One region of the Arthrobacter sp. UYEF3 genome, then DNA from elsewhere that is predicted to be linked to it. Evidence: predicted binding sites of a transcription regulator. Region 1 holds the regulator's gene; the other holds the start of a gene.
The links. The regulator HrcA, encoded in region 1, represses chaperone genes, less so after heat shock. The targets are predictions, from matches to a motif close to TTNGCACTCGNNNNNNNCGAGTGCNAA.
Positions count from the first base shown of each region.

Region 1 (9,324 bases):
CGAACGTTGAGTATGAGGTGACCCTGGAGGACAAGAAGATCGTCCACGTCACCAACCCCAGCGAATACCCTACCGGGAAGGTCGCCGAGGTCCGCGAACCGATGGTGTCCGCCACCATTCTGGCGCCCAACGAGTTTGTCGGCGCCATCATGGAGCTGTGCCAGACCCGCCGCGGTGTCATGGGCGGCATGGACTACCTCTCCGAGGACCGGGTGGAAATCCGCTACCGCCTGCCGCTGGCCGAAATCGTTTTCGACTTCTTCGACATCCTCAAGTCCAAGACGCGCGGCTACGGCTCGCTGGACTGGAAGGCCGACGGCGACCAGGTCGCCGATCTCGTCAAGGTGGACATCATGCTCCAGGGCGAACAGGTGGATGCCTTCAGCGCCATCACCCACCGCGACAAGGCCTACGCCTACGGCGTGATGATGACCGGCAAACTGCGTGAACTCATCCCGCGCCAGCAGTTCGAGGTACCGATCCAGGCCGCCATCGGCTCCCGGATCATCGCCCGCGAAAGCATCCGCGCCATCCGCAAGGACGTCCTCGCCAAGTGCTACGGCGGCGACATCACCCGTAAGCGCAAGCTGCTGGAAAAGCAGAAGGAAGGCAAGAAGCGCATGAAGATGGTCGGCCGCGTCGAGGTGCCGCAGGAGGCCTTCATCGCCGCCCTCACTACGGATGAGTCCAAGGACAAGGCCAAGAAGTAGCCATGCCAAGCGCTCTTCCCCTCGGTGATCCGGCGCCGTCGGACGGGCTCCTGCCCGGCCAGGCACTGCAGGGCGCCTCGGACCGGGCCTTCGGGCTCTACGTCCACATCCCGTTCTGCGCCGTGCGCTGCGGCTACTGCGACTTCAACACCTACACCGCGACGGAACTGGGCGGCGGTGCCTCACAGGACGCCTACGCCGGCACCGCCGTCGCCGAAGTAGACTTTGCCGGCCGGGTCCTGAAGGCGTCAGGCCTGCCCGAACGCCGGCTCGGCACGGTGTTCTTTGGCGGCGGGACGCCAACGCTCCTGCCGGCCGGGGACCTGGTCCGCATCCTGGCGGCCGCGATCGACGCCTGGGGCCTGGAACCGGGGGCCGAAGTCACCACCGAAGCCAACCCGGACTCCGTCACCCCCGAGTCCCTGCAGGTGCTGGCCGACGCCGGCTTCACCCGCGTGTCCTTCGGCATGCAGTCGGCCGTGCCGCACGTCCTCAGGGTCCTGGACCGTACCCACACGCCCAGCCGGGTGCCGCAGGTTGTCCAATGGGCGCGTGAGGCGGGCCTGGCCGTGAGCCTGGACCTGATCTACGGCACCCCCGGAGAGTCGCTGGAGGACTGGCGGTACTCGCTGGAGACGGCACTGTCCTACGCCCCGGACCACATCAGCGCGTACGCGCTGATCATCGAGGACGGCACCAAACTGGCGGCCCAGATCCGCCGCGGCGAAGTCCCGGGGATCGACGACGACGACCACGCCGCCAAGTACGAACTGGCCGACGAACTGATCTCCGCGGCGGGCTTGAGCTGGTACGAGGTCAGCAACTGGGCCCGCACACCGGAGCAGGCCTGCCGCCACAACCTGGCTTACTGGCGCGGGGACGACTGGTGGGGCATCGGCCCGGGCGCGCACTCGCACGTGGGCGGGGTGCGCTGGTGGAACGTCAAGCATCCGAGCGCCTACGCGGCCCGGCTGGGGTCAGGAGCCTCGCCCGCTGCCGGCCGTGAAACGCTCGACGCCGAAACCCGCAACGTCGAACGCGTCATGCTTGAGGCCCGGCTGGTCACCGGCCTGGCCATCCCGAGCCTGGGCGGTCTGGGGGACACCGGACGCCACGCCGTGGCCGGCCTGATCGCCGACGGGCTCGTGGAGCCGGCGGAGGCGTTCAAGAGCCGCCTGGTGCTCACGCTCAAAGGCCGGTTGCTGGCGGACGCTGTGGTCCGCCGGATCCTGCCGGACTAGCGCCCTGTCCGGTTGGCCGGACGAGGCTACTTGATCCAGCGGAGGTTGTAGTCGTAGCGGTACGGCTGGCCCCGGTTGACGTGGATGCCGGCGGCTACGGAGTAGCAGGCCAGTGCAATCCAGATGAGCGTGGCCAGCACCGCGAACAGGTTGCCTACCACCGGAACGAAGACCAACACGTTGGCGAGAACCGCGGCGATCGTGGGCGGCAGCGTGAAGTTCAGGGCTTCCTTCGACTCCTGTGCCGTGAACGGGCCGCGGTCTTTGAAGATCAGGTAGATCAACAGCGCGGGGATGCAGCCCAGGATGCCGCCAAAGTGCGCCAAGGTAGCCCATTGCCGGTCCTCCCGGGCCGTCAGCGGCAGGGCATTTGCGGGAACGCCGTGGTACGGCGACTGGCCGTGGCCAGCCTGATGGTCCGTGTATTCGCGTGCGTCTTCTGCCACGTGTCGTCCTTTGGATTGCGATGGAGCGTTGGTGCCGGTACGAGCCGCGGCCATAACAAAAGGCAGCGGCCGTCGTTTCAAGAATACTGGCACGGACGGTGAAACGAAGTACGGAGAGGGCTTTAGGGCACCGTGAGGAAGTCGATGACCTCTTCCACCCGGCCTAGGAGGGACGGCTCCAGGTCCGCGTAGCTGCGGACGGCGCCGAGGAGCTTCTGCCAGCCCAGGCCGATGTCCTCCTTCGTGCTGTGTGGCCAGCCAAACGCCGTCAGGATGCCGGTCTTCCAGTCAATGCCGCGCGGAATCACCGGCCACCGTTCGATCCCCAGGACGGCCGGTCGAATGGCTTGCCAGACATCAACATAGGGGTGCCCGACGATCAGCACGTTGCCGGCGGCACCGGGGGCGGCCATGACCGCGTCGGCGATCCGGGATTCCTTCGAGTCTGGCACGAGGTGGTCCACCAGCACGCCGAGGCGGCGGCCCGGGCCGGGCCCGAACTCCTTCACGGCGGCAGCGAGGTCGTCGATGCCATGCAGCGGCTCGACGACGATGCCCTCGACCCGGAGGTCGTCGCCCCAGACTCTTTCGACGAGTTCGGCGTCGTGCTTGCCTTCCACCCAGATCCGGCTGGCTTTGGCGACCTGGGCGCGCTGGCCGGCCACCCGGACCGATCCGGAGGCGGTGCGCGCTCCGCCGCCGGTGGCAGCGGCGGGTAGCCGCGGCGCGGGCGGCATCAACCGGACCGGCTGGCCGTCGAGCAGGAAGCCGAAGCCCAGCCGGAAGGAGCGGGACTTGCCCCGCCGGTCCTCAAGGGCCACCACGTGCATGCCGCCCGACTTCTCCACCCGGGTCACTGCGCCGACCCAGCCGGATTGAACATCTTCCAGCACCATGCCGCGTTCCACCGGAATTTCCGGCAACTGTGCCCTGCCGGGGGCGGAGAGCTCTTGCGGGCCCCAATTCTGGTATGACATCGGCTACACACTGCTTTGCACTCGGGAATTGCGGATATTTATACTGGAAAATTCTGGGGCCGGGAACGGCCGCGCGGCCCGCCGTGTGTCCGGAAACACCGGTCCGGCGGCCGGGCCCGCAGCGAATCCAATGCTAACAACGCGTGACTCATATTAGACTGGTTAGCACTTAGACATGTCGAGTGCTAACCGCGGTGTTTTCGGGCGCGGTGTTGTCGGGCCGGTTCGTCCCGCTCGCCCGGCACCCGGGACAGGATATCGGTCGATTGGAGGTGGAGCGTGAGCGAGCCACGGAAACTCGAAGTACTGCGCGCCATCGTCGAGGACTACGTTCATTCCCGTGAACCCGTAGGATCCAAGGCGCTGGTGGAGCGGCACCATCTGGGCGTCTCCAGCGCCACGATCCGCAATGACATGGCTGCACTGGAAGACGAGGGCCTGATTACGGCGCCGCACACCAGCGCGGGCCGGATCCCCACCGACAAGGGCTACCGCCTGTTCGTGGACCAGATTTCGGCCGTCAAACCGCTGTCTCCGGCGGAGCGCCGCGCCATCCAGGCCCTGCTGGAGGGTTCCGACGACCTTGACGATGTGCTGGACCGCACCGTGCGGCTGCTGGCGCAGCTGACCAACCAGGTCGCCGTCGTGCAGTATCCGCTCCGGAGCCGGGCCCGCGTCCGGCACATTGAGTTCGTGCTCCTGGCCCCCCGCAAGGTGCTGACGGTGCTGATTGTGGACAGCGGCAAAGTGGAGCAGCGGGTGATCGACGTCGGCCAGGACGTCGGTGACGATGCCCTCGCGGAACTACGGACCTTGTTCCTGGGCAGGCTTTCCGGCACCCCGCTGAGCCTGCTGGCGCAGTCGTTGCAGGCCGTGGCGGACAGCTGTCCGCCGGTTCGCCGCGGCGCCGCCCACGCCCTTGCCCGGGGACTCGAGTCGCTGGCCGCGAGCAGCAGGGAGGAACGGATGGTTATGGCGGGGACGGCCAACCTGGCCCGCTCCAACGTGGACTTCCCGCTGAGCATCGGGCCCGTCCTCGAGGCACTCGAGGAACAGGTGGTGATGCTGCGGCTGCTCAGTGACATGGCGCAGGATCCGCGCGGCGTCACTGTAAGCATCGGCCGGGAGAACCCGTATGACGGGCTTTCCGAAGCTTCAGTGGTGGCCACCGGCTACGGCCCGGACGCCACGGCCAAGGTCGGGGTGCTGGGACCCACCCGGATGGACTATCCCACCACCATGGCGGCCGTCCGCGCGGTGGCCCGGTACCTGTCAAGGATCCTCGGGCCCTAAAGGATCCGGCCCGGGCATCAAATCCCGGACACCAACCCCCAGACACCAGACTTCTTGCCGATTACCGGCAGCACAACCAGGAAGAGATACACATTTTGAGCAGCCACTACGACGTTCTTGGAGTCTCCCGCGAAGCGACGGGGGAAGAAATCAAGAAGGCCTACCGCAAGCTGGCGCGGACCCTGCACCCGGATGTGAACCCCGGCGACGACGCCTCCGACCGCTTCAAAGCGGTCACGCACGCCTATGAGGTGCTCTCCGACCCGCAGAAGCGCCGGGTCTACGACACCACGGGCAACGAGAACGGTAACGACAACGGCTTCGGCGGCGGGTACGCCGGCCAGGGCTTCGCCTTCCAGGACATCTTTGAGACGTTCTTCGGCGGCGCAGGGGGCCAGGGCGGTCCCGCGTCCCGCGTCCGGCGCGGCCAGGACGCCTTGATCAGCGTCCGGATCGAGCTCCGTGACGCCGTCTTCGGCGTCAACAAGAAGCTTGAAGTGGACACCGCTGTCACCTGCCCTACGTGTGAAGGCTCGTGCTGCCGCCCGGGAACCCACCCCGAACGATGCGACATCTGCGGCGGCAGCGGCCAGGTCCAGCGCGCCGTGCGCTCCATCCTCGGCCAGGTCATGACAACGGCACCCTGCGGCAGCTGCGAGGGCTTCGGCACCGTGATCAAGGACCCGTGCAACGAGTGCGCCGGCCAGGGCCGCATCCGCAGCCGACGCTCGCTCACCGTGAAGGTCCCAGCCGGCGTCGCCACCGGCACACGCATCCAGCTCTCCGGCCAGGGCGAGGCGGGACCTGCCGGCGGTCCGTCCGGCGACCTGTACGTGGAGATCCGGGTCAACAACGACGCCACCTACGTGCGGGAGGGTGACGACCTGCACGCCAGTCTCAACATCCCGATGACCGCGGCAGCGCTGGGAACTGAGCTGACCCTCGATACGTTCGACGGCCAACAGGAAATCGACGTCAAGGCGGGTACCCAGTCGGGCGAGATGATCACGCTCCGCGGCCTGGGCGTCACGCACCTGCGCGGCCACGGCCGCGGCGACCTCAAGGTCCACCTGCAGGTGGATACCCCGGCCAAGCTCGACGCCGCCCAGGAAGACCTGCTGCGGCAGCTGGCCAAACTCCGCGGCGAGCAGTACACCGAGGGGAAGCTGGCCGCCAGCGGCGGCGTCTTCGCGAAGCTGCGGGACCGGCTCGGTAACCTGTAGCGGTGAGTAACCCCGTCTTCTTCAGCCCGGCAGGAAGCCTGGCCCAGCAGGTCCCGGGCTCCACGTTCGTCCTCGAAGGCGCCGAAGCGCGCCACGCGGTGACCGTCAAGCGGCTGGCCGTCGGGGAGGCGGTCGACATCGCCGACGGCGCGGGCACGCGCATCACCGGCACCGTCACGGCCGTCGCGCCCCAGGAGCTGACGGTTCGGTGCAGCGGGGTCAGCACGGAGGCCCGGCCTGACGTCAGGCTGGTCCTCGTGCAGGCGCTGGCCAAGGGGGACCGCGACGAGCTCGGCGCCGAAACCGCCACGGAACTGGGGATCGACGCCGTCGTCCCCTGGCAGGCGGAGCGGTCAATCGTGCGGTGGAAGCCAGAACGTGCGGCGAAGGCGCACGCCAAATGGCAGTCGGTGGTGACGGCTGCCGCGAAGCAGGCGCGCCGCGCCTGGATCCCGGAGGTCCGCGCCGCCGTCGACGGAGCCGGCCTGCAGGCTGCCGTCGCTTCCGCGGAGCTGGCCGTGATCCTGCACGAAGACGCGGTGCGGCCGTTGCGCCAGGTGCTGGAAGCCTGGCACCAGGACCTCGACGCCGGGAGCCCCCGCGAGGTGCTGCTGATTGTGGGACCCGAGGGCGGCATCAGCCCCCGCGAGGTCACGAGGCTGTGCGACGCCGGAGCCGTGACCGCGCTGCTGGGCCGCCACGTGCTGCGCTCCTCCACCGCCGGACCCGCGGCCACCGTGCTGGCAAGCGACATACTGGGACGCTGGTAGGCGCCGACCGGGCAGCGCCGGGGCCGTCCGGCTTAGCGCACGGTGAAACCGCGGGTATCCACGTTCAGGTCCTCGACGTTGCTGCCGGCATCAAGCTGGGAAACCCGCGCCTCGTAACTCCCGGGTCCCAGTTTCAGAGCAATGTTGAAGAGGCCGCTCTGCGCGGCGTCGGCTGTGGTGGTGCCGTTCAGGTAGGGGCTCTTGGCATTGCCATCCACCCGCAGGATCTCCCAGCGCAGCTTGCCGCCCGGGTTTGTGGAGCGGCCGGAAATTTTCACTGTGCCGCCCGGAAGCTGAGCGCCCTCCTGCGGATCGATGATCCAGACGGGCGCCACCATCCCGGTGCTGCGCGACGTCGGGGAGCCGAGCCGGACCCGGTTGAAGGCGACATAGTCGGTATGTCCGTCGACGAGGATCACCACCTGGATCTGCTGGCCGGTATCGGTCAGGCCGGCGCTGGCAGCGGCCGCGGTGGCGGTGTAAACAAGCTGCTGGATCGCGCGTTCGGCCATGTCGGCGTCGAGGTTGCTGTTGAACGCGTCGGCGGAAACGTCCACCGTGATGACATTCTTGCCGGAAATCGACGTGGCCAGCTTCTTCGGGTTCTGCCACGGGGTAAAGAAATCAGGATCCAGCGGCTTCTGGGACATCATCACCCGCAAGGCCCGGGTCACCGGGTTGTCCTGGTCGGACGCGTCCCGGAATTCGCGGTACAGGAAGACATTGTTGTTGCTGCGCCCGATCCAGTACACCGGAGCCTTGTTGGAAGCCTGCGCGGACTCCAGCGGCGCACTGGTGACGGCACTGCCGGCGGCCGGGCCCGGCACCGTCCGGGAGGGCGTATCCGAATTGGTGATGCCAGGCTGGGGGGTGGCAACGCAACCGGACAGCGCCAAGGCAGCGGGCAACACCAGCAGCAGGGCCCCGCGAAACGCTCGCCGGCCCACTTCCGCCCTGTCCACTACACGCTGGCTGATTGCCGATATCCCTTCGCTGTGCCGGTGACCTCCACGCGCACGCTTCCCCCGTACCAGGGATAGCCGCGGCCCGCGGATGGTCCAATCCAGCATTACACAAGGCACAGGGGCTCCGGACGGCATTCCGCGGCAGCCCGGCGAACTGCAACGTGAACGATATGAGGACGATATGAAGTTGATACCTAACACCCCGGCGGCGGCCGCACGGCCCCGGCGCAAGGCTGCGCTGGCGTAAGATGGGAAGACCATTTCCCAACTGGAGGGGACCAGAAGCCCGCGGGCTACCACCATGACTGAAGCAGCCAACGGCAAGGCCCGGATCAGCCCGGGCGGGCGCACCGCAGCGGATTTTCCGCACTCCCTCCCAGGTCAGCGGACGGAGGTGGTCCTGTTCGACAACTCCGACCAGATGGTGCAGACCCTGGGCAGCCACGACGAGGCCCTGCGCTTCATCGAAAGCCAGTTTCCCGCCGTCGACTTCCACGTCCGCGGCAACGAGCTCTCCATCAGCGGCCCGGCCGCCGAAGTGCCGAGAATCATGCGGCTGCTTAACGAGGTCCGCGGCCTGGTGGCCAGGGGCACCGTCATCACCCCCTCCGTGCTGCAACAGCTCGTCTCGCTCTTGCGCACCCAGACGCTGCAGAACCCGGTGGACGTGCTGACCACTAACATCCTTTCCAGCCGCGGGAAGACCATCAGGCCCAAGACCCTGAACCAGAAGAATTATGTGGACGCAATCGACACGAACACGGTGATTTTCGGGATCGGCCCGGCCGGCACCGGCAAGACCTACCTGGCCATGGCCAAGGCCGTCCAGGCGCTGCAGCAAAAGGAAGTCAGCCGGATCATCCTGACCCGGCCCGCGGTCGAGGCGGGGGAGCGGCTCGGCTTCCTGCCCGGCACGCTCAGTGACAAGATCGACCCCTACCTGCGTCCGCTCTACGACGCGCTGCACGACATGATGGACCCGGAATCGATTCCGCGCCTGATGGCCGCCGGCACGATCGAAGTGGCGCCGCTGGCGTACATGCGCGGACGTACACTCAACGACGCGTTCATCATCCTTGACGAGGCCCAGAACACCACACCCGAGCAGATGAAAATGTTCCTCACCCGGCTCGGCTTCGGCTCCAAGATGGTGGTTACCGGCGACGTTACCCAGGTGGACCTGCCCTTCGGCACGCGTTCCGGGCTGCGGATCGTCGAAGACATCCTGCAGGGGATCGAGGACGTCAATTTCACGGTCCTGGACGCTTCCGACGTCGTCCGGCACCGGCTGGTGGGCGACATCGTGAACGCGTACAGCATCTGGGACGAGAAACAGAGGAACCGGGTGAAGCATTCCGTCGCCCGGGATAACCGGGGGGAACACGCATGAGCATCGAGGTCAACAACGAGTCCGGCGTCGCGGTCGACGAAGCTGAGTTGGTGGCGCTGGCCCGGTTCGTCTTCGAACGGCTGTTCATCCATCCGCAGGCGGAGCTGTCCATCCTGCTGGTCGACGAACCGGCAATGGAGAAGCTGCACATCGAACTGATGGACGAGCCGGGGTCCACGGACGTGCTGTCCGTGCCGATGGACGAACTCACCCCCGGCACCCCGGACAAGCCGACCCCGCAGGGCATGCTGGGCGACATTGCGATTTGCCCCCAGGTGGCCGAGATGCAGGCGAAGAACGCCGGCCATT
Region 1 covers NZ_JBEPNK010000017.1:21,009-30,332, forward strand. Annotated here, with positions in the region: gene lepA (translation elongation factor 4) at 1-710, shown strand, start outside; gene hemW (radical SAM family heme chaperone HemW) at 713-1,951, shown strand; gene ABIB14_RS12595 (DUF4870 domain-containing protein) at 1,978-2,397, opposite strand; gene ABIB14_RS12600 (DUF3097 domain-containing protein) at 2,520-3,374, opposite strand; gene hrcA (heat-inducible transcriptional repressor HrcA) at 3,654-4,667, shown strand; gene dnaJ (molecular chaperone DnaJ) at 4,763-5,890, shown strand; gene ABIB14_RS12615 (16S rRNA (uracil(1498)-N(3))-methyltransferase) at 5,893-6,660, shown strand; gene ABIB14_RS12620 (GerMN domain-containing protein) at 6,693-7,622, opposite strand; gene ABIB14_RS12625 (PhoH family protein) at 7,927-9,015, shown strand; gene ybeY (rRNA maturation RNase YbeY) at 9,012-9,324, shown strand, end outside.

Region 2 (9,324 bases), on a different contig from region 1:
CGTCCCGGAGCGGGTATGGCTGCGGAGCGTCAGGAGTACGCTACCTTCACTGATGCGTTCCGCGGCCAGGAGCTCCAACTCAGCGGGGACGCCGGGGGCGTCCTCCAGTTCCATCATCATCTCGTCGCGAGTCCACAGCCGTCCCGAACTGCCGATCTCGGTGAAATCCGGGTGCAACAGCACGCCGGTGCGGCCCAGGTCGGCCCGGGTCCCGGGGAGCAGGAGCTCACGTTCCAGGGCCTCCACGATTGCCTCCGCGCCTTGTTCCGGGCCTGCGGCACGGGTTTCTTCCTCCAGCTCGCTGAAGAGGTCCGGTTCGGCAAAGAGACTTGATGCGCCAAACAGGGTGGGTTCGCCGACCATTTCCCGGATTCCGGCACGGGCGGCCTGCGGGGCGGCCTGGGCGACCCGATTGCCTGCCGACGAAGCAATCTGCGGGGAGTACGGAGGCGGAGCGGCCTGGGCGGCTGCGTCGCCGGCGCGGACAAATCCCGGACCCTGCCGGGGGGCCACGCCCTGCTGGTAAGCGCCCGCGGCGGCCCGGGCGCGCTCGTCCGCTGCCTCGTTGAGGTCGTGGCCGGCATGGCCGCGGACCCATTCGAAGGTGTATCTGCGCCCGCTGAGCGCCTGGTCGATTTCCTTGAGCAGCTCAACATTGAGCACCGGCTTGCCGTCGGACTTCCGCCAGCCCTTCCGCTTCCAGCCCGGCATCCACTTCGTCACCGAATTGATGACGTACTGGCTGTCGCACAGAATGTGCAGTGCCTCGTCCGGGACATGGGCCGTGGCCCGGAATAGGTCCAGGACAGCCATCAGCTCGCCCTGGTTGTTGGTCCCGTGCGGCCAACCACCGGCATGCCAGCACTCGTCGTTCACGTACCAGGCCCAACCGGCCGGACCGGGATTTCCTAAAGCCGAACCGTCGGCCGCTGCAGTAATCGTCACTGCACCATCCTGTCAGACTGCCGCGGCCCCCACGCCCGCCACCCCAGCTCAGGATGCCCGGGATCCGCCGCCGGAGGTGGCGGCTTGGAGTTTAACGCCGACGGCGGCCCCACCAAGAGGTGGGACCGCCGTCGTCGAACGGGCCGACGCTGACTGAAACTGCCAGACCGGGTCGTTCAGGGCCGGGTGGCCGGGTGGTTAGAAACCGCCCATGCCGCCCATGCCGCCCATGTCGTCGCCGCCGCCCATCGGGGAGCCGCCCTTTTCGGGCTTGTCGGCCACAACGGCCTCGGTGGTGAGGAACAGGCCGGCGATGGACGCCGCGTTCTGCAGGGCAGAGCGGGTGACCTTGACCGGGTCGTTGATGCCGGCGGCCAGCAGGTCGACGTACTCGCCGGTGGCTGCGTTCAGGCCGTGGCCTGCGGGCAGGCCGCGGACCTTGTCCACGACGACGCCGGGCTCAAGGCCGGCGTTGAAGGCGATCTGCTTCAGCGGTGCGTCAATTGCAACGCGGACGATGTTCGCGCCGGTTGCTTCGTCGCCTTCGAGCTGCAGGTTAGCGAATGCCTTGGCACCGGCCTGAATCAGGGCAACGCCACCGCCGGCGACGATGCCCTCCTCGACGGCAGCCTTGGCGTTGCGGACTGCGTCCTCAATGCGGTGCTTGCGTTCCTTGAGCTCAACCTCGGTTGCGGCACCGGCCTTGATGACTGCAACGCCGCCGGCCAGTTTGGCCAGGCGTTCCTGCAGCTTCTCGCGGTCGTAATCGGAATCGGAGTTCTCGATCTCGGCGCGGATCTGGGACACGCGGCCGGCGATCTGGTCGGCGTCGCCTGCACCCTCGACAATGGTGGTCTCGTCCTTGGTCACAGTGACCTTGCGGGCGCGGCCCAGGAGTTCGAGGCCGGCGGTCTCAAGCTTGAGGCCGACTTCCTCGGAAATGACCTGGCCACCGGTGAGGATGGCGATGTCCGCGAGCTGGGCCTTGCGGCGGTCACCGAAGCCCGGGGCCTTGACGGCGACGGACTTGAAGGTGCCGCGGATCTTGTTGACGATCAGGGTGGCCAGGGCCTCGCCCTCGATGTCCTCGGCAATGATCAGCAGCGGCTTGGAAGACTGCATGACCTTTTCGAGGACTGCAACCAGTTCCTTGACGTTGGAGATCTTGGAGTTGACGATCAGGATGTAGGGGTCCTCGAGGACCGTTTCCTGACGCTCGGCGTCGGTGACGAAGTAGGCCGAAATGTAGCCCTTGTCGAAACGCATGCCCTCGGTCAGTTCCAGCTCGAGGCCGAAGGTGTTCGACTCCTCGACGGTGATGACGCCTTCCTTGCCGACCTTATCCAGGGCTTCGGCAATCAGGGCGCCAATTTCGTTGTCACCGGCAGAGATGGACGCGGTGGCGGCGATCTCTTCCTTGGTTTCGATTTCCTTGGCGGACGCCAGGAGCTCGCGGGTGACCGCTTCGACAGCCTTTTCGATGCCGCGCTTGAGCGACAGCGGGTCAGCGCCGGCCGCGACGTTGCGCAGGCCTTCCTTGACGAGGGCCTGGGCCAGCACGGTGGCCGTGGTGGTACCGTCGCCGGCGACGTCGTCGGTCTTCTTGGCAACTTCCTTGACCAGCTCGGCGCCGATCTTCTCGTAAGGATCGTCCAGCTCGATCTCCTTGGCGATGGAAACACCATCGTTGGTGATCGTGGGGGCGCCCCACTTCTTTTCGAGGACGACGTTGCGTCCACGCGGGCCGAGGGTGACCTTGACGGCGTCGGCGAGGATGTTCAGGCCCCGCTCAAGACCGCGGCGTGCCTCTTCATCAAATGCAATGATCTTGGCCATAACGGCAATAGTCCTTTCGGGACAGTCGTTAAGAATGAACCTTGGTTGCGGTGCCCGCGACGGACGATTCCTGTCCGGCAGCCTCTGTATGCCGCCGGACCGGGGATCTCACCCCAGCCAGGTATTTCTTTCGCTCCCGGTCTTCCCGCCGCCACGTCGCAACGGCAGAACCGGGGCGTCGTGTTAGCAGTCAATACGCGGGAGTGCTAACTCAATAATTAGCACTCCCCCGGGGAGAGTGCAAGCAGTGGTTGCCCTAGAAGCCGCCACCACGGCCCGCTCTTCGCTAGGAGCGATCAGGAGCCGGCGCTGCGGGACGTTTCGGCGCCCGTCATCTTGGCGTTGTTGTCCGCGCCGTAGCTGTAGACCATGTAGCCGGCAGCGGTGACGTCGCCGTTGCTGTCGAAATTGATCGGTCCGGACTGGCCGTCGTAGTCGGGGTGCTTGCCGGCGCGGAGTGCGGCCACACATTCCTGGTATGACCGGCAGGTCTGGGCCTCCCCGGAGGACTGCCCGGACGAACCCGTCGTTCCGCCGGAGACGGAGATCAGCTTGGCGGCGATGGAGGCCCCGGCATCGTCGCCGGCCGCGGCGGCGGCGATCGCTGCTAGAAGGACGGCGTCGTAGGTCTCGGCCGCGAACGCCATGTCCTTTAGGCCGGGATCGACGGCCACGAGTTCGGCCTGGAAGTGTGCCGACGGGAACATGCCGGGAAGAATCCCGCGGGCACCGTCCAGGGCCCTGGAGCCGAGGCCTTGTCCGTACTGGTTGACCGCTCCGTCGCTCAGGATGAGTTTGCGCCCTGCCAGCCCCGCATTGTTGAGCTCGGCGATGGCCCCCTGGGCGCCGTCGCGGGCCACCAGGATGACGGCGTCCGGGGAGACCGCCTTGGCGGCTGCTGCCGCCTGTTGCGCCTGACCGGCCTTGAATTCAGCGTCGACGGCGGTGCCCAGGCCGGCGGCCTTCGCGGCCTCGGAGACGGCCAGGGAGACCTCCTTGCCGTAGCTGCCTTCCTCGTGCACGACGGCAATGGTCTTGGCGCCGCCGTCCTTGGCAAGCTTGACCAGGACCGAAGCCTGCGCCACGTCGGCGGCGACGGTCCTGAAGTAGTAGCCGCCGCTCTTGAATTTGCTGAGCCCCGGCGCGGTGTTAGCCGGAGAAATGATCGCGACCTTGGCGCGCGAGAGCACGTCAATGGCATCGGCGGCGCGGCTGGAGTCGGTGGGTCCGATCACCACGTCGGCCTTGGCGGCGACGAGGTCCTTGGCTTGGGCGGCGGTATCAGTGCCGATCGATTCCGGCAGCAGTTCCACAGGCTTTCCCTTGTGGCCGCCGGCGGCGTTGATTTCCTTGACCGCGAGCCTGGCGGCTGCTAGCTGGGGCGCGTTGAGGAAGCCTTGTTTGCCGGTGTTGTCCAGGATCAGGCCGATCCGCAGGATGCCGTCGCCGCCTGCTTCTACGACGTCCGCCCGGGCGTTGCCGGTGGGCCCCGCGCAGGCGCCGAGGACCATCGCGGCGGCAATACCTGCGGCAGCGCCACGGCTGAACCGCAGGGCATTTAGTCGGCCGCTGACGCTCTTGCGGACATTGTCCGCTGGGAAGAGCGACACTAGGCGGGCCGGACGCTTTCGGCCTGCGGGCCCTTTTCGCCTTCGCCAACTTCCAGCTCTACACGCTGGCCTTCGGCCAGGGCACGGTAGCCCTCGCCCGCAATTCCGGACCAGTGCACGAACACTTCGGCCCCGGAGCCGTCCACGGTTATGAAGCCGTAGCCCTTGTCTGCGTTGAACCACTTGACGGTCCCCAATGCCATGTTCTCCACACTTTCAGCTAGCTTGCTCACGGCGCACCTCGCTGCGCGCCGCGGCCTGCGGAACGAAGTCCGCTGCCACTGTAACCACACGCGTGCGGATCGGCGCGGCCGGGCCCCCGGTCGTTCCAGAAAGTTACTCAGGCGTAACCGGGCCCGCGGCGGCGGTCCCGTCCCTTAAATCCGTTCCCTAAATGAAGCCTGGACCCAGGACGACGACGAGCGGCATCTTAAAGTCCGCGGAATCCACGAGCGTAGCGATCCCGAGGAGGGAGCCCAGCGCTTCGGCGTTGGCTTTCTGCGCCGGACCGTCGTAGAAGACCACTGAGGTCCGCTGCGGTGTGCCCGCCCAGTTGCCGAGCGGCCCGAGGCCCCACCCGGCAGAGGTGACAGTCGTTCCGACGCGGCCGGCCAGGCCCGCCGTCGTGGTTCCGTTGTAGACGGCCACCGGTTGCGTCTTGTCCACGACGGCGGTCGACGTCGCTGTGGGGGACGGCGTTGAGCCCGCAGGGGCGAGGCTGCCGGTTGGCTCACCGCTGGCGGACGGCGTCGGGGCCGCCGCGGGAGTGGTGGGGGCCGTCGATGCGGCGGCGTGGTTGCCGGCCTGGTCCGCTGCCATAGCGGAGCCGCCGCCGACAGACCCGAAGCCGAGCTTGGGCAGCAGCAGGAAGGCAACCAGGCCGATTGCGAGGGCCGCGGCCCCGGCGGCGAGAATCGGACCCAGACGGCGGGAGCGGGGTGCGGAGACTGTCCGGTGGACACCCTGGCGCGCAGAGGTTTCCGGGACCCGATCGAATTCATCCCGAGCGTATTTGGTCATGGTAAAACGACGTCCTTGCTGATTTCTGGCTGATAGCTCGCCGCCGGAATCCGCACGGAATTCCCCTTGCGGCCCGGCTTCCCACGGTTTTAGGCGTCTGAACCCAGGCGGCGTGCGGTGCGGGCACGTTGTCGTGACGTACGTAGTCTACGCAATCTCTTGACCAGCATGGGATCGTGCGCCAGCGCCGCCTCGGTATCGATCAGGGCGTTGAGGATCTGGTAATAGTGCGTGGCCGAAAGGTCAAAGAGCTCCCGGACGGCCTGTTCCTTGGCGCCCGCGTACTTCCACCACTGCCGCTCCAGGGCGAGCATCTGCTGGTCCCGGCTGCTCAACGGCGAGTCTTCGGCGGCCGACGGCGGCATCGGGTCGGCGTGTTCCGCCGGCCGGTACTCGGGTGCTGCTTCGGCCACGACACACTCCTTGACTCGTTCCGGTAGGTCTCCCATATGTTACGGCCGAACGACAACGTTGTCATTTGAGGGGCCGGGCCGGTCCCGGGACGAACTGCAAGAATGGGACCGTGCCCACTTCGTTTGATCCCACTGCGTTTGAACCGACCGGGTTTGAGCCCACTGCGTTTGATCCCGCTGGTGATCCCGCTGCGCTTGAGCCCACCGGGTTTGAGCCCACTGGTGATCCAGCTGCGCTGTTCCGGCTTGAACCCGAGGCTCCCGGGTCCGCCGGCTTCGCGGAGCTGGCCCGACTGCCGCTGGAGGGGCTGATGGCGCCGGACTGGGCCGCGGCGCTGGCGCCGGTGCAGGGGCCGTTACGGGAAGTTCTCGAGTTCCTCGCCGCCGAGGCAGCCGACGGCCACGAGGTACTGCCGCCGCCGGCGAAGCTGCTGAGGGCCTTCCGCCAGCCGCTGGCCGGGGTGCGGGTGCTGATTGTGGGCCAGGATCCGTATCCGACGCCGGGCCACGCCGTCGGGCTGTCCTTCGCAGTGGACGGCTGGACCCGGCCGATCCCGCGCAGCCTGGCTAACATTTACAAGGAGCTCGACGCCGATCTGGGTCTGCCGCCGCGGGTGCACGGTGACCTCGGCCGATGGTCGGAGCAGGGAGTGCTGCTGCTGAACAGGGTCCTCAGCGTCCGTGCCGGAACTGCCGGTTCGCACCGTAAAAAGGGCTGGGAGGCAGTCACGGCGGCCGCCATCCGTGCCGTCGCGGACCGGCGCGGCGACGACGGCGGCCCCGTGCCCCTCGTGGCCGTCCTCTGGGGCAAAGACGCCGAGGGAGTGCGCCCGCTGCTGGGCTCGTCCGCAGTGATCGCCAGCCCGCACCCCAGTCCCCTCTCGGCCGCGCGCGGCTTTTTCGGCTCCCGGCCCTTCAGCCGGGTCAATGCGCTGCTCACCGCCCAGGGCGGCGGCGTGGTGGACTGGGAACTGCCGGCACTACCCTGACCGGGTCCTTGGCTAGGCTTAGCTCCATGACCTCTGCCCCTGCCGCCGCCACGGCCGGCCGCCGCTCCCGGCCCCAGACCAACCTCACAGTCCTGCGCCGCGAGCATCTCTCGCCGCACATGGTCCGGATCATCGCCGGCGGCTCCGGCTTCGCCGCCTACGTCAACAACTCCTATGTGGACCGCTACGTCAAGATCGTGTTCCCGCAGCCGGGCGTCGACTACCCGCAGCCGCTGGACCTGGCGGCCATCCGGGAATCCCACCCGCGGGAGCAGTGGCCCTGCACCCGCACCTACACCGTCAGATGGGTTGACGAAGCGGCCGGCGAGCTCGCCATCGACTTCGTGATCCACGGCGATGAGGGCCTGGCCGGGCCGTGGGCCGCCACCGCCCAGGCTGGCGACGCCCTCGTCTTCACCGGGCCTGGCGGGGGCTACAACCCGGATCCGGAGGCCGACTGGCACCTGTTCGCGGGCGACGAGTCCGCTCTGCCGGCGATCAGCGCCGCCATTGAGGCACTCCCCCGGGACGCCTGCGGGCTAGCATTCCTGGAAGTTGACAGCGACGCCGATATCCTCGAACTCGACGCGCCCGAGGGCCTAGAGCTGCGCTGGCTCCTGCGCCGCGGCGCTCCGGCCGGAAGCACCCAACTGCTGGCGGACGCGGTGGGAGCCGCCACGTGGCCTGAAGGACGGGTCCACGTCTTCGCGCATGGCGAGCGCGGCTATATGAAGGGCCTGCGCGAGGTGTTGTACACCCAGCGGGGGCTTGAACGCAGCCAGGTCTCGCTGTCCGGTTACTGGGCCACGGGCCGGGTGGAGGACGACTTCCAGGCCGAGAAGAAGTTGCCGATAGGCAAGATCTAACAGCGCAGGTTCAGGCTGACCCGGGACTCGTCCCGGAACAGCCTGAACCTGCTAGCGGCGCCGGGCCCGACGCCGCTCGTTGCTGGCCAGGCTCCGGGTCAGCGGCCGCGCGAGGGTATCGCCGAGTACGATGCCGGCCGCCACCCCGAGCACAATCGCCGCAGCGTTGAGCATCCCGCCGGCGCCCGCCAGGATTTCGGATTCCTCGATGGTCAATACATACATGGAACGGAATATAGTCAAGCCCGGCAGCAGGATGAGCGCCGCGGGTACGGCGACAACCAACTGCGGAGCGCCCATCCGGAGGGCGACCACGCGGGCCAGCAAGCCGATGACGACGGCGGCGAGGGCCGGCGCGAACCGCGGGCCGACGCCGGCGGCCGTGCCGCCGACCAGGACCAGATGGCCGACGACACCGACGGCCGCCGTCGGCAGTAACAGCTTGGGCGAGGTCTGCTCAGTGACGCCGATCGCGACAACAGCGACCGCCACCAGCGCGACCAGCGCCCACAAGGGATACTTCGGCGGGAATGTTTCGGTGACGTCGATGGGTTCCATCCCGGTCATCGCCCCTACGACGAAGGCGACCGCGATCCCGGACACGAGCGCTCCGAAGGTCAGCATGGTGGACAGGAACCGGCCGGCCGCAGTGACCGGGAAGCCGTTGATTGCATCCTGCACGGACGAGACCAACCGCCCGGTTGGCAGGAGCAGCAGGATCCCGCCCACCACCACGATTGCCGGGGCTATCTGGATCCCCACCGGGCTCCCGAAGCGCCAGAGCAGCAGCGCGATCAAGGTCACGACGAAGGAACACGACGCAGTGATGAAGAAGTCCGGGGTGCGCCAGCGGCCCAGCTGCCGCGCCAGCAGGCTGATCACCAGGTTGGAGAGGAACGCGATGCCGGACGCAGCCACGCCGCCGCCGAGCACGCCGACGAAGACCGCGGAAAACACACCGAAGGCCACGGTGACCATCCAGCGCGGGAACGGCTTCGAACTGTGCGTAATGTCTTCGAGCCGACGCACCGCTTCTTCGCGGCCCATTCCACCGGCCACGATATCCGTGACCAGTTGGTGGACCTGGGCCAGACCGGCGTAGTTGTTGGTCCAGGACCGCACCACGCGCAACAGCGAGATGGGGGTCTGGTCCCTGGGTGCATAGTTGATGGCCACCGACTGGTTGGTGATGTCCACCTCGATGTACTTCAACCCCAGCGCGGCAGTTATGGCGATGATGCTGGTTTCCACTTCGAGGGCGCCAGCACCGTACCGGAACATGGATTCGGCCAGTTTCAGGGCGAAGTCGATGGTCTTGCGGGCGGAGGTGTCCACCCCGCCGACCTGGATCATCGGGTTGGCGTAGGGGCTCCCGGCCAGCCGGTCAACGATGCTCAGCGGCGCCGTCGGCGGATTCTCGCCCTGGACCAGCCTGCGCAGCATGCGCTTGGCGGCGGCGTTCTGGCGCACCTGCAAGGGCGACATCGGTTCGGTCCGGGGCAGGCCGTCCGGGTGCTGCCCGCGGCGGCCGTCGGGTGGTTTGTTCATTCCGGCCTCCTCATTTCAGTTAGCGGGCGTTTAGTAGAACTGCTGGCCTGTGCGCCGCGTGTACAGCTGGCGCGCCACGCGCTCCCCGGCCGCCAGC
Region 2 covers NZ_JBEPNK010000002.1:75,840-85,163, reverse strand. Annotated here, with positions in the region: gene ABIB14_RS01850 (RNase H family protein) at 1-945, opposite strand, end outside; gene groL (chaperonin GroEL) at 1,144-2,781, opposite strand; gene ABIB14_RS01840 (ABC transporter substrate-binding protein) at 3,078-4,292, opposite strand; gene ABIB14_RS01835 (cold-shock protein) at 4,391-4,594, opposite strand; gene ABIB14_RS01830 (LytR C-terminal domain-containing protein) at 4,782-5,411, opposite strand; gene ABIB14_RS01825 (DUF3263 domain-containing protein) at 5,501-5,824, opposite strand; gene ABIB14_RS01820 (uracil-DNA glycosylase) at 6,061-6,813, shown strand; gene ABIB14_RS01815 (siderophore-interacting protein) at 6,840-7,679, shown strand; gene ABIB14_RS01810 (threonine/serine exporter family protein) at 7,731-9,227, opposite strand; gene ABIB14_RS01805 (lipid II:glycine glycyltransferase FemX) at 9,258-9,324, opposite strand, start outside.
Region 2: groL (chaperonin GroEL) is a predicted target of HrcA. The motif match lies at 2,965-2,991, and genes of this name have one in related genera.